One region of the Bacterioplanoides sp. SCSIO 12839 genome, then DNA from elsewhere that is predicted to be linked to it. Evidence: predicted binding sites of a transcription regulator. Region 1 holds the regulator's gene; each other region holds the start of a gene.

Region 1 (5,095 bases):
ATTCGACTCATCCGATTGCACGAGCGTTTCAGCAGATTGAACCGGCAAATAGTGCCACCGATATCGAACAGATTCCGGCTCAGGGCATCCAGGGCACCATTGCAGGCCAGCGTTATAAACTGGGGCATCTTGCCTTTGTCTCAAATCAGCCGGCTTTCACCTCAAACCAACCGCTGCAGCAACCAGAAGACAGCGAAGGCCAGTGGTTATTGCTGGCAGATGAGCAACAGCCGCTGGGCTGGATTCAGGTGAACGACTCATTGCGCAAATCCGCCTATCGGTTGTTAGCTGGGTTACGTCAGCGTGGTATTAAAACGGCGTTATTAACCGGCGACCCCAGCGGTTCCGGCGAACGGATTGCCACCGAACTGGGTATTGATGAATTACGCACGGGCGTTTCACCAGAAGAAAAGTTGCAGCAAGTCAGCCAATGGCAACAACAAGGTGAGCGCATTTTAATGGCTGGTGACGGTATAAACGATGTTCCGGTTCTGGCCGGTGCCGATATTTCACTCGCAGTGAACGAAGCCACTGATTTGGCAAAAACCAATGCCGATACGGTGCTCACCAATGGCCGCCTGGAAGTGATTCTTGCGGCTCTCGATGGCGCGGTGGCTACCCGCCGCAATATTCGCCAGAACATTGGCTGGGCACTGGGGTATAATCTGGTGGCATTACCCATTGCTGCCGCCGGACTGGTTCCCCCTTGGGCGGCGGCCATTGGCATGTCATTAAGTTCATTGATTGTTGTTACCAATGCCCTGCGCCTGACGCGCATTGGTCGTCTTATCCGGGAGAAATAAGCCATGGATATCATTTACGTTCTGGTACCTTTATCTTTGCTTCTGCTGGCGATTGCGATTGGTATTTTCTTTTGGGCCGTTAAAAGCGGGCAGTTTGATGATATGGACTCTCCCGCTCATAAAATCCTGTTTGATGACGACGACGATTTGCCCCGCCAGAAAGATTCCTCGAAAGACTCTTCAGACAACCACTGAGCGTTAGTATGAATGAACCTCTTTCGCTCATCACCGCGCTATTGCTGGGCTTATTTGGCGCAAGCCATTGCCTGGTCATGTGCGGTGGCATTGCTGCTGCAACCGGAGCCGCCGCTAACGAAACACACAGTAAAGTTGCCACCCTGCTGGCGTTTAACATCGGACGCATTTCGTCTTACACCTTTGCAGGACTCATCGTCGGATTCTTAGGCCTGTGGCTGCAACAGTTACACGATGGACTGATGCTGTCGCTGCGCTCACTCGCCGGCGTCATGCTGATACTGATGGGGCTTTACGTTGCCCGGTGGGCCAGCTGGCTAACCCGCATTGAGCAACTTGGACAAGGGTTATGGAAGCGTTTACAACCCTCGGCCGGAAAGCTGATGACCCAATCATCGCTGCGCTCCCGGATCGCTCTGGGCATGTTATGGGGCTGGTTGCCTTGTGGCCTGATCTACAGCACGCTGAGCTGGGTAGCCGCTAATGGTGATCCATTGCTGGGCGCTTTAACCATGGCCACCTTTGGCCTGGGCACTCTACCCGCATTATTTGCCGGCGGGCTGGCTACAGCCACGCTCAGCCGTTGGTTAAATCATCAACTGACGCGGCAACTAGCCGGACTATCGCTCATCATTTTTGGACTCTGGACACTGGTTTCTATTTGGCTTCCTGTTCTTGACAGATAAGCCTATCACTAGGAACATAGACCCAGTTTTTCACAGCAGTCCCATCATGGGATTATCGTTGCAGGCTTTATTTATGAAACCATCCTCTGTATCAACCCCATTGCGTGGCACTCAACCTCATTGCCAGACCTGCTCGCTGAATGCGCTGTGTCTGCCATTGTCACTGAATGACACTGACATGGAACGCCTTGACGATATCATTCGTCGTGGTCGCCCGATTCAGAAAGGCCAGCTGTTATTTCAACAGGGCGAAGCGTTTCAATCCGTATTTGCCGTTCGTACCGGCGCATTAAAGACCTATACCTTGGCTTCTAACGGCGAAGAACAAATTACCGGTTTCCATCTGGCCAGTGAGCTGGTTGGCCTGGCTGGCTATAACAACGAATACTATCCGTTATCCGCCAAAGCACTGGAAACCACAACCGTCTGTGAAATTCCGCTGACTCAGCTGGATGAACTGGCCGATGAATTGCCCGACCTGCGTAAGCAGCTGATGCGCACCATGGGTACTGAAATCCGTCACGACCAGAACATGATGCTGCTGCTGAGCAAAAAGAATGCTGAAGAGCGTGTAGCCTCCTTCTTGATGGATATTTCCACTCGTTATGCCCGTCGTGGCTTCTCGGCGACTCACTTCCGCCTACCAATGTCTCGTGTTGATATCAGTAACCATCTTGGCCTGGCAGTAGAAACCATCAGCCGTGTATTTACTCGTTTCCAGAAAAACGGACTGATCGAAACTCAGGGCAAAGAAATTATTCTGCAAGATCTGGATCTGTTAAAAGAAATGGCCGGATTATTGTCCGAAGAAGAATGTGGCCATGCCACAGAAGAAGAATAAGCCGTTTTATTATTGCCTCACCAGAATAACAGCTTATCAAAAGCGCCCGGATTGTATCCTGGCGCTTTTTTTATGTACTTTATGCAGCCCGATAATAATCATTCATTCCCACTGAGGCCTGTTTATGAGTTGCCAGGCAACCCTGACAGTTGAGCAACAAATTGCCACTATTTGCTTTAGCAATCCCGACCAGCATTACATGACGGTTGAATTGCTGGAGCAGATTCAACACGCTTTTCTCAAGGCAGAAGATGATCCTCAAGTACGTGCCATCGTTCTTAAAAATCAGCAGCCGGGTTATTTTATTACCCACTACTCACTGGATGAAATCAATCAGGTGCTGGAACTGCCGATGAAACTCAAGCCTTGGCTGAAACGGTTGTTTCCGGCAACACTTCGGCTGTCGATGGCGCTGTCGCGTCAGCTAATTCGGCTTGATCACAGGGCCAGTACTCAGCGCATATTGGATAAAGCCACGCACAATACCTTACTGCAGGGCACCATCACCTACGCCCGGGTGAATCGGTTTTTATTACGCTTAAGACAGAGCCGTAAACCGGTGATTGCTATGTTGGCTGGTAACACTCAGGGTTATGGAATGGAGCTGGCATTAGCTTGTGACTTCCGCTTAATGGCCCGTGGAGAATACCATTTAGGCCAAATCGAATCGCTGATTGGTCTGATTCCCGGCTCCGGTGGCATGCATCACCTGGCACGTTTAACCGGTACCGCAAAAGCCATGGAGTTATCCATGCTGGGAACCCGGTTGAAAGCCGACGAAGCCGAACAACTCGGACTCATTTATAAAGCCTGTGACGAAGATGCGCTGGAGCAGGAATGTTATCAATTGGCGCAACAGCTCTGTTTACGCAGCCCGTTATCGTTAAGTTATATCAAACGAAATATTAACCGGGGTCGCAGCCTGGACTTTGCTCAGGCGATCAAAATGGATGAAGTAGGATTTATGGACAGCGCTTGTACACCACAAGCCAGTGACACTTACCGGCAACAGCGGCAGCGTCTGAATCAGGGTGAGAGTATCAATAACAGCTTTGAACATTGGCAGCAGACAGATTTAAACCAGACTTTGAAGTGAGCCTGAAGTAAGTCAGCCATAAAACAAACGTGGCTGACACGATAAAATCGCGTCAGCCACGCAGGGAAAACAGACGAATCAGCTCGTGTGTGCCGCCTGCATATCTTCATTAATATGGCGACTGGCACGGGTAAACTGCCAGATACCCACCGCCGCAGCGACAAAGGATACGATCAATACCGAATAGCCAACCGAGCGGGTACCAAAGTCATCACTCAGCATGTCACTGCCAATACCAATCAGGAATGGCCCTAAACCTAAACCAATAATATTGGTGGTAAAGAACAACACAGCCGATGCTAAGGCGCGCATTCTGGCTTCAACCATACCCTGCACCATCGCAATACTTGGCCCCATAAATACCGTCGCCATCATTGCTGGCACCATAAACAGGCTCAGTACCAGATACATGGAATCCAGCGTGTAGGTTAAGTACAAAAAAGGCAACGTAATGATCACAGCTGCCGTTGGAATCCAAGTGTACCAGCGACGATCATGACGACCTTTTTTATCCGCCAGATAACCACCCACCAGTGTTCCCAAACCACCCAGAATACCGCTGCCTAACGCCAGCCAGGTACCCAGTTCACCGGTCTGAATTTCAAAATTACGCAGCATATAAGGCGCAAACCAGATCGCACCGCCATAACCAATCAGGGTAAAGCAGGAAGCACCAATCGCCACATGACGGAAGGCTTTTTTGCCCATCATCATTTTCATCGACGCCATAAAGGATGGCATTTCACCACTGCTTTTGATGGCATCCGTAGCGCCACGTACCGGTTCACGAATGGTAAACTGCAGCAACAGAGCAATCAGAATGCCCGGCACACCCACAATAATAAAGGCCATGCGCCAGCCGTAATATTCGTTAATCCAGCCACCTAATAAGAAGCCGAATAAAATACCAATATTCAGACCAACCGAATAAATCGATAACGCCGTAGCGCGTTTTTCCGCAGGGTAGATATCCGAAATAATCGAGTGCGCCGGGGGACTGCAACCGGACTCACCTACACCCACGCCAATACGGGCTAATAATAACTGCGGAAAGTTTTGCGCCATGCCACACAACACGGTCATCAGGCTCCAGGTGCCCGTGGCAATACTCATGATGCTGCGGCGTACCCAACGATCCGCCAAACGGGCAACGGGAATCCCCATAATCACGTAAAAAGCGGCGAAGGCGATGCCGGTTAACAACCCCAGCTGAGAATCACTCAGACCCAGATCCTGTTTAATCGACTCCTGCAGAATCACCATGATTTGTCGATCAATAAAATTAAAGGCGTAAGTAATGGTTAACAATAATAAAACGTAATTGCGATACAGCTTATTGTCATAAGGCCGATCATGATTGCGCTCAGGCTCTGTCGTAGAGAGCAAGGTTTGTTGCTTGTCTGGCATGAGTGTGTCCTGAAGTATGTCTGGGTTTTTATCATTATTTTTAGACTGACCTAATGAGGTATCAGGT
Region 2 (5,095 bases), 380 kb from region 1:
AGGCGGTTAACACCTCGGTGGTCATAATATCTTTTGCGGTTAAATGACTCAGACTATCAACCATAACCTACTCCTTAATGAGTTTTTTATATTTTAAAATCGACAATAAAATTATTTAATGTCGATATAAAAATGATACAAAATAATCCATAAACTCTTACCGGCTTAACGCAACATTTGAATGAATAGATTCTGGCGAAAAGACAAAGGTGACAATTGTTCCTCGCTCACCAACACGTTCCATGCTAATGCTGCCCACTAATAATTTAGCCCGCTCTTTCATAATATCCAAACCATAATGATTTATTTTTTCCGGGCCATCGGGAATACCAACACCATCGTCTTCAACCGATACAGTGACCTGATTATTATTCTGAGTCAGTGCCACCCGAACATTTTTTCCTTTGGAGTGATGCAATGAATTTTGCAGTGCTTCTTTGGCAATTTGTAACAAGTGAATTTCTTCGTTAGGCGTGAACAATATTGATTCAACCTGATAATCCAGAGTAATGTTCATATTCGTCCGATCACTTAACTGGCTAATCGCATCTTCAAGTGCTCCTTTTAAGCCACGACCGCCAACCTGCAAGCGAAAGGTTGATAATAGCTCCCGTAACTGGCGATACGCAGAACCTAAGCCATCACGCACTTCATCAATCAGATCCTGAAAAATCGCACTATCGGCTTGTTTATCATGAGCTTTTTGCATACGCGATACCTGAATTTTCAGATACGACAAAGACTGCGCTAACGAATCGTGTAATTCCCGGGCAATAACAGTACGTTCATTTAACAGCGCAACCCGGCGGTCCTGGTGTACCTGGTTTTTCAGACTCAGACCAACGGCAATCTGATCAGCAACCGCCTGAATTAACTGGTTTTGCCAGGCTTCTAAACCGTTTTTGTATTTCATCCGCGCCACCAGCACACCGTAGTTATGCTCTTCCCGTTCAAGCGCAAAACGAACGGTGTAACAGCCCAGATCATTCGATACCAGGGTGCCGGAATGAGATAAACAGCCATCACAATTGCCTGTATAACAATTAGGGCGGTTACTGACTTCATCCACTTCCAGTAAATGAATATAAGGTGAATCAGCATCTTGTTTAGTGATACACAAATCCATATCGCCAATACCGGTAAGATTAGAAAGTTCGTCAAGAATCGGCTGAAAATCAAGATCTTCTTCGGTGGTGTTATTCGATAAACGTGAGGTGTTTAATAACAATTGCAGCGAGTCATTTGAACGTTTTAGCTGCATGGTTTTGCGGTTAACACGACCTTCCAGGTCGGCATACATCTCAGATAAGGAGTCGCTCATGGAATTAAATGCCTGAGCTAACAAGCCTAATTCGTCTTTATTATCTAACTCAACTCGCGACGTTAAATCGCCATCCCGTACCCGTCGCGCCATGGCCGTCAGTTGTGTCAGCGGTTTCTCAATATGACTGTGAATGGAGGTCATGGCGACATATACAAGAATCAGTGTGCTGAATAATGCAATGATCTGAATAATACGTAATAACTCAATTTTGGATTCTGCCGCTTGCTGATATTGCAGCACCAGAAAATCAATTTTATCAACAAAAGAGTTAACGGTATCAAACAGCTGAATTTTGGCTTGCGGGGTAAAGTTATATTGTTCCAAGGCCGGTTTTACTTCTGCTTTCCAACTCACCACCACGGTTTTATACGATTGTGCCAATACCGAATCCGGCGATACCAGATCACTGGATATTAATACCGGGTCATTCAGGATGGCTTCAAACTGCTCAAAAACCGCCTGCTGCTCCGCGATTCCGGCAGTATCTTCTGTTACTAATAATGTCGACAACATCAAATAGCTTTGTTTACGCAGCGACCCGGAAATATTAATGGCGGCAGCATCTTTGTCGGCAATTTCAGAAATAACAAATGAACTGAACATGCTGAGAACGGCCATGACCGTCATTGCCATCAGCAGTGATCCGATACGAAAAACAATGGAATTTCGGATTTTTGAAAGCATAAGAAAAACCTGCCAGATAACTCTGAAAAACATTGTATCTGCAATGCTATCCGAATAGAGCTACCCCCTCCAGAACATAGGTAATAAGTCAGCTACCTCTTTGTGGGTAGATCGCATCCCTCTAACGCAGTGATAAATCCACCATGTTGACGCACATCAAATTCACTCCTCTTTCGGGGCTCTATTTTGGTTGCACAAATCAAATAAAGCACCGTGTTATTTGCTCGCTATTCCAACCGGGTAGCTGCTTGTAGGAGAACCAATATGAGTCAATTTCTGGATCGGCTTCAGTTTTTTAAACGGAAGCAGGGGGACTTTGCCAACGGTCATGGCACCCTGACCAATGAAGACCGCCAATGGGAAGACGGTTATCGTCGTCGCTGGCAACACGATAAAGTTGTGCGTTCCACCCATGGCGTAAACTGCACCGGCTCCTGTAGCTGGAAGGTGTACGTTAAAGACGGTCTGATTACCTGGGAAACCCAGCAGACCGATTACCCACGTACCCGCCCTGATCTGCCGAACCACGAACCGCGTGGTTGTCCTCGTGGTGCCAGTTATTCCTGGTACGTTTACAGCGCTAACCGCCTGAAATATCCAAAGGTTCGTAAAGCCTTAATCAAACTGTGGCGCGAAGCAAAACAGTCTCACACTGATCCGGTAGCTGCCTGGAAGTCGATTGTTTCTGATCCGTTTAAAGCTCAGTCCTACAAGCAACAACGTGGCATGGGTGGTTTTGTTCGCTCAGACTGGAATGAAGTGAATGAAATCATCGCTGCCGCTAACGTTTACACTGCCAAAGAATTCGGCCCTGACCGTATCACTGGCTTCTCGCCTATTCCGGCAATGTCGATGGTGTCTTACGCTGCAGGCGCGCGTTACCTGTCGCTGATTGGCGGTAACTGCTTAAGCTTCTACGACTGGTACTGTGATTTACCACCCGCCTCACCACAAATCTGGGGCGAACAAACAGACGTTCCGGAATCCGCTGACTGGTACAACTCCAACTACCTGATCGTTTGGGGTTCTAACGTTCCGCAAACCCGTACACCGGACGCTCACTTCTTAACCGAAGCGCGTTACAAAGGGACTAAAACCTGTGTTGTTACGTCGGATTATTCTGAATGTTCCAAGTTTGGTGATACCTGGTTAGCACCGAAGCAAGGTACTGACGCTGCGTTAGCGATGGCCTTTGGTCACGTCATTCTGAAAGAATTCCACATCGAAAACCAAAGCGAATATTTCACTAAATATGTTCGTGAAAAAACCGACTTCCCGAATTTAGTAATGCTGGAAAAAGACAGTGACGATCCTCAAGGCAACAAATACCGCCAGGGTCGTTTCTTACGTGCAGCGGATCTGGTTGACGGCCTGGGTGAAGAAAATAACCCGGAATGGAAAACCATCGCCATTAACGAAAATAACGGTGAGCTGATTTCTCCAAACGGTTCTATCGGTTATCGCTGGGGTGAAAAAGGTAAGTGGAATACGCTGCAAAAAGACGGTAAGTCTGGCGACGAAGTTAAACTGACCTTAAGCCTGAAAGAAAGCAGTGACGAAATTGTTGCCGTTAACTTCCCTTACTTCGCGACTGCAGCCAACGAGCACGAACATAAATACTACGACCACACTGAACACGACGAAGTATTGCCACGCAATATTCCGGTGAAAAAAGTTCAGCTGGCCAACGGTGAAACCGCCTTAGTCGCTACCGTATTCGATTTAACCGTTGCTAACTATGGTGTGGATGCTGGCCACGGTGGTGACAACGTTGCTAAATCTTATGAAGACAACGTACCGTACACTCCGGCATGGCAAGAGCGAGTTACCGGCTGTAAACCCGCTGACGTTATTCGTGTAGCGCGTGAATTTGCCCGCACCGCGGACAAAACTCATGGTCGTTCGATGATTATTATCGGTGCGGCCATGAACCACTGGTACCACATGGATATGAACTACCGCGGCGTGATTAACATGCTGATGATGTGTGGTTGTATCGGTCAGTCCGGCGGTGGCTGGGCGCACTATGTCGGCCAGGAAAAATTACGCCCACAAACCGGTTGGCAACCTCTGGCGTTTGCGCTGGACTGGAACAAGCCACCACGCCATATGAACGGTACGTCGTTCTTCTACAACCACGCCAACCAGTGGCGCTACGAAAAACTGCGCATGGAAGAAGTGATTGAGCCACAGGCCAATAAAGAAAAATGGTCTGGTTCTATCATTGATTACAACTCCCGTGCCGAACGTATGGGTTGGTTACCATCAGCACCTCAGCTGGGCATGAACCCACTGAATCTGTGTAAAGATGCGGAAGCCGCTGGTATGTCTGCCAAAGACTACTGTGTGCAACAGCTGAAATCCGGTGAGCTGCAGTTTGCGAACCAGGACCCTGATAACCCACAAAACTTCCCACGTAACATGTTTATCTGGCGTTCGAACCTGCTGGGTTCTTCCGGTAAAGGCCACGAATACATGCTGCGTCACCTGTTAGGCACCAAACACGGCCTGATGGGTAAAGACCTCGGTGAAGAAGGTGGCGTCAAACCAGAAGACGTTAAATTTAACGATGCGCCAGCTGAAGGTAAGCTGGATCTGCTGGTAACGCTGGACTTCCGTATGTCCACTACCTGTCTGTACTCGGATATCGTTCTGCCGACGGCAACCTGGTACGAAAAAGACGATATGAATACCTCGGATATGCATCCGTTTATTCACCCACTATCAAAAGCGGCTGACCCGGCCTGGGAAGCACGTTCTGACTGGGACATCTTTAAAGGTATCGCCAAGAAGTTCTCCGAAACCTGCGAAGGCCATTTAGGTCAGGAAAAAGATCTGGTGACTCTGCCTACCCTGCACGACACTCCCGCCGAACTGGCCATGCCATACGGTGAAGTGAAGTCCTGGTGGAAAGGCGAATGTGATCTGATTCCGGGCAAAACGGCTCCGAATATGATCGAAGTGACCCGCGACTACCCGGCCACTTACGAGCGTTTCACCTCGATTGGCCCATTGCTGGATCAACAAGGTAACGGCGGTAAAGGCATCAGCTGGAATACCGACGATGAAATCGCCCTGTTAGGTGAG
Region 3 (5,095 bases), 360 kb from region 1:
ATAAAACTGTGCAGGCCATCGCTGGAACAAAGCAGAATGTCATTCTCTTCCAGCGGAAACTGGTTATATTCCAGATGCAGCTGGCTATCCATGCCCACCGCCCGGGATAAAAATTCTTCGCCTTTTCTCAGGGTAACAGAGTGGTCTTCAGTCAACTGCTTAAGTTCGCCGTTGCGCAGCAGATAGACCCGGCTATCACCCACATGAAACACATGAGCCGTGCGCGACTTAATCACCACCGCACATAAGGTACATAAAAAGCCTTTGCCTTCGACTTTGTATTTCAGGCTTTTGCGAAACAAGCGGAGATTAATGGCAGAAACGATGTTTTCTGCACTGTAGCCAACACTCCAGGTATCCGGAGTGTTGTAATAATCTTCAATAAAGTTATTAACCGTACTTTCACTGGCTTCCTGGCCAGCTTCCGCGGTACTGACACCATCGGCCACTAATAAACACACACCTTTGTGTTTCAGTTGATGGTCATTATCGGGAACACATAAACCTACGGCATCTTCATTCAGGGGCTTTACCCCTTTATCGGTTGCAGCACCACAATTAACTTCAAGATTATGGCTGGTGTTTTCCATGGTTTTTTCCATATTGAGCCCCTCGACCTGAAACATTGATTAATCTTCTGAAACCGAAAAATCAGCAAAGCATTATTTTTCAGCCGCCGGATCGGACAGCACATCCCTGTGCTGGCGATCCTATCGCAACGTCCTGTTGCTGCTTTGAAAAACAATCGCTTTACTGATTTTTTCAACTTCTAAAATGATTAATTAACCAATATCAATTACATGCACAGTGCCGTCTTCGGCAACCTCTGTCATCTGCCCTTTTGGTTCATCCAGGAACATGGCTGCGAAGAAAATCACGCCTGCAGCGCCAGCAATAACCAGGAAGAAGGTGCTGTAATCAACAAAGCTTAATACCGTCAGGAACGTTACCGCACCCACATTACCGTAAGCACCTGCCATACCAGCAATCTGACCCGTCATACGACGTTTCACCAGAGGCACGATGGCAAATACCGCACCTTCACCGGCCTGCACAAAGAAGCTACAGCACATGGTGGCGATAACTGCCGCCGGGATCCACCATTCGCTGTTAATTTGTGACAGCACCAGATAACCAATGGCCAAACCACCAATCAGGAACATCAGCGATTTACGACGACCAAAATTATCAGAGAACCAACCACCGGTTGGACGCGCCACCAGATTCATAAAGGCGAAACCTGACGCTAATAAACCGGCTTTAACCGGGTCCAGACCGTCGAAGGTTTCCAGGAAGAACAATGGCAGCATCGAAACCACCGCCAGCTCAGAGCCAAAAGTCACGAAATAAGATAAATCCAGAATCGCAACCTGCTTAAAGTTGTATTTATCCGACTCAGGCACACCCGCTTTTAAGTGTTCATGATTAACGTGCCAGATCGAACGGGTTTGTACTGCAAACAGCGCGACCAGTACGCCCCACAGAATATACATAGTGCTGGTGTCAAACAGGCTGACACCCGATGGCGACAGTTTCCACGCCAGTACACCCAGAGCAACATACATAGGAACGTTCATCAGCAGGTAGAAGTACAGGTCTTTCATACTGGTTACTTCTAAACCACCGGATTTTTTCGGCTTAAAGTAAGTCGAACCTTTAGGAGTATTACGAGCGAGTCTGTAATAAATCGCACCATAAACACCAGCAATCACACCAATGCTCATTAATGCATAACGCCAGCCGTCATCACCACCGTATAACAACGCAATGGTTGGTAACGTCATCGCACCGGCAGCAGAACCAAAATTACCCCAACCACCGTAGATGCCTTCAGCAACACCGACTTGTTTCGCCGGGAACCATTCGCCCACCATGCGGATACCAATGACAAAACCCGCACCCACAAAGCCTAACAGGAAGCGGAATAACGCCAGCTGTTCATAAGTATCTGCCAACGCAAATCCAAAGCTGATCACCGAAGAGATCATCAATAAACAGGAATACACAATCCGAGGACCGTATTTATCCACCAGAATACCAATCACGATACGTGCGGGAATCGTCAGAGCGACGTTTAAAATTAACAGAGCCTTAACCTGCTGACTGCTCAGGTCAAACGCTTCTTTGATAAACGCCATTAACGGCGCATGGCTGAACCAGAGTACAAAGGTTAAGAAGAAAGCAAACCAGGTGATATGCAAGGTTTTGATTTTGGGGTCGCTGAATCTTAAAACATTCAGACTGGTGTTCTCACTCATAATTAGTCCTCACACTATGATCTCGAGAAATTTTCAGAGCCTAGTTAACGCCCGTGAGACCATGGTGTGCTTGACATGAATCAAGCAAAAAAATCATCTACTCCTTGTGCCTTGTCTCAGCAAAAACAGCTACCCCCAAGGGGGTATTCCACTGCAGGCAGGTTATTGAATTAATATAAATAACTTTTTAATGGTGGGTATTCCCGACCAGATCCAGTTTTATTTTCACAGCAACCGGGGGGCGTAATGACGGCTAACGCAAAACAAGCACTGATAATGGCAACCCTGGCTTTTGCAGCAAACTTCTCGGTCTGGACATTATTTGCAGTGCTTGGAGTTCACCTGGCACCCACCCTGGATATCAACAGCACCCAGTATGGGCTATTGGTCAGCTCACCGATTATTACCGGTGCTTTGCTGCGCCTGCCCGCGGGAATTTTATGTCAGTATTTTTCGCCTAAAAAACTGTTTGTCATTCAAATGGCTTGTTTGATTCCACCGCTGATGATGCTGAATCATATCCACAGCTTTCAGGACTACATCATTACCGGCCTGTTATTAGGCGTATCTGGCGCATCCTTCACGATAGGTATCAGTTACGTATCGACCTGGTTTGAAAGCAAACAACTGGGTACGGCCATGGGAATCTTCGGTGCTGGCAACTCCGGTGCAGCAATCACACTGTTATTAACACCACTGGTTATCGAGCACCTGGGCCTGGAAATGGTTGGCCCGGTATTTTCTCTCGGCACCATTTTTATGATCTTATTGTTTATCTGGTTAGCTCCATCCACTGAAAAAAGTGCACCGTCGCTACAGCAGCACCACAGCCAGGTTCCCATTTCAGAACATCTGAAACCACTCAAATCCGCCAATGTCTGGATATTGGGCCTGTATTATTATTTTGTGTTCGGCTCTTTTCTGGCGTTGTTGTTGTGGTTACCACAATATTATATCGACGTTTATCAACTCTCTTTATCCGAGGCAATGGCCTGGACACTGGTATTTGCAACAACCTCCAGTTTAATCCGTGCGATTGGTGGCTGGTACGCTGATCAATACGGCGGCCGCAGCGTGAACTGGAGTGTGTTCTGGATTTGCATTGTCTGCCTGTTTTTCCTCAGCTACCCACCCACCACCATGGTTATTCACGGTGTTGAGAAAGATGTACCGGTATCGTTTCAGATCAATCTGTGGTTTTTCAACCTGCTGATTCTGGTCGTTGGTTTGGCTCAGGGCTTTGGTCGGGCATCCGTTTATAAAATCATTAACGATTATTACCCCTATCAAATGGGCAGCGTTGGCGGTGCTGTTGCCATGATCGGCGCAATGGGGGGTTTTACTCTACCCATTCTTTTTGGCCTGGCAATCGACATTGGCGGCGTACATACCGCCTGCTTTATGTTGCTGTACGGGCTATGTGCCGCCTGCATGATTGTGATGTATTTTGCAATGAAGTCCGAAAAGTACAAACACCGGATGGCAGACGCATTGAACAACGACTTTCTGCTTCAGGTACGAAAAAGTAATTTAATTAAGTAGTAACAGCCGGAATTTAATTCCGTATGGAGGTATTCCTATGAAATCAGTATTTAACGACTTATTAGAGATGACCAAAAAGCAGCCAGAGCCACAACGCCTGCTGTTTTTATTTGCCCAGACAGATGACACCAAAGGCAAAATCAAAAAGCACCAGCGCGGCAGCATCAGTCCTGTAATGTGTGTTGATAAATTGCCTGAAGAGTTAAGTGATTTTGCCAGCCTGAAAAAAGAAGCCGATAGTGTGAGCAAAGATTGGGAGTTTATGTTTATTGCCGGGTTAAGTGGGGCTGATGGCAAAGCACCAAGCAGCAACGATGCAGAACCTTATCTGAATAAAATGACAAACGATTTAGCCAATGGTCAGGATTTAAGCCGTTACGTGGTCATTAATCGTGATGAGCAACCCATCGAGATCGCTCCGTTCTAATACCCTATAAATTCGACACACGTAACCTCCCTGCTTTTAAATGGGGAGGTATTCAGCTGAAATCTCCCCGTATTTACCTCCCAGAATCGTTAATTATTAAAATCTTTATCACTTAGGTTTATTGCTGTCGCTTGTCTACTACCCCTGAATTAGTAGCTGTTATCGTTCCTTGATTTCAGTCAAATTTTTATTCAACTTCCGTCTTAGTCTTGTTGCCAACCAGTTAACCCATAGAAGGCAATTGTAATGAAAAAAAGCATTCTGGCATCCGTGATTTTATCGTCTTCATTCGCAGCTGTTCCGTCCGTTCAGGCAGACGCATTAACCGATGCAATAAAATCGGGAACAACCAATATCAGCCTGCGTTACCGTAACGAAAATGTTGATCAGGACGTTGCTACCAATAAAACCGCAACGGCTAATACCGTACGCACGCGATTGACCTATCAATCTGCCGAATTATCCGGTTTCAGCATCCTTGCTGAAGTAGACAGTGTTGCCGCCCTGACCGACGTTGATTACAACGACCTGACCAATGGCAAAACCGATGAACGTGTTATTGCCGATCCGGAATATACCGATGCCAACCAGTTTTATCTGCAATACAAATACACAGATACCACGGTAAAAGTTGGTAACCAGCGTATTAACCTGGATAACCAGCGTCACATTGGTAGTGTTGGCTTCCGCCAGAACGAAGCAACGTTTGATGCCATCACCGTTACTAATACCTCGCTGGCGAATACCAAAATATTCCTCGCTGCAATTAACAATCGTCACACCATCACCGGTGCGGATACGCTGGAAGATAATATTCTTGCCAATATTAACTACAAACTCGACGACAGCCTCAGCCTGAGTGGTTACG

The links. Region 1 encodes FNR, which switches genes on or off when oxygen is low (the NO sensors DNR and NnrR bind a similar motif). Its sites were predicted from a motif close to TTGATNTANATCAA; they were not measured.
Region 2: the regulator FNR is predicted to act here: its motif matches at 2,155-2,168, upstream of KFF03_RS05255 (nitrate reductase subunit alpha).
Region 3: the regulator FNR is predicted to act here: its motif matches at 2,329-2,342, upstream of KFF03_RS05320 (nitrate/nitrite transporter).

The regions. Positions count from the first base shown of each region.
Region 1 is NZ_CP073745.1:1,498,584-1,503,678, reverse strand. It holds gene KFF03_RS07025 (heavy metal translocating P-type ATPase) at 1-803, shown strand, start outside; gene ccoS (cbb3-type cytochrome oxidase assembly protein CcoS) at 807-998, shown strand; gene KFF03_RS07015 (sulfite exporter TauE/SafE family protein) at 1,007-1,684, shown strand; gene fnr (fumarate/nitrate reduction transcriptional regulator Fnr) at 1,758-2,525, shown strand; gene KFF03_RS07005 (enoyl-CoA hydratase/isomerase family protein) at 2,650-3,621, shown strand; gene KFF03_RS07000 (MFS transporter) at 3,700-5,028, opposite strand.
Region 2 is NZ_CP073745.1:1,121,350-1,126,444, reverse strand. It holds gene KFF03_RS05265 (CBS domain-containing protein) at 1-64, opposite strand, end outside; gene KFF03_RS05260 (HAMP domain-containing protein) at 158-2,008, opposite strand; gene KFF03_RS05255 (nitrate reductase subunit alpha) at 2,273-5,095, shown strand, end outside.
Region 3 is NZ_CP073745.1:1,137,728-1,142,822, reverse strand. It holds gene KFF03_RS05330 (bifunctional protein-serine/threonine kinase/phosphatase) at 1-602, opposite strand, end outside; gene KFF03_RS05325 (NarK family nitrate/nitrite MFS transporter) at 783-2,258, opposite strand; gene KFF03_RS05320 (nitrate/nitrite transporter) at 2,505-3,800, shown strand; gene KFF03_RS05315 (ribonucleotide reductase subunit alpha) at 3,838-4,227, shown strand; gene KFF03_RS05310 (hypothetical protein) at 4,474-5,095, shown strand, end outside.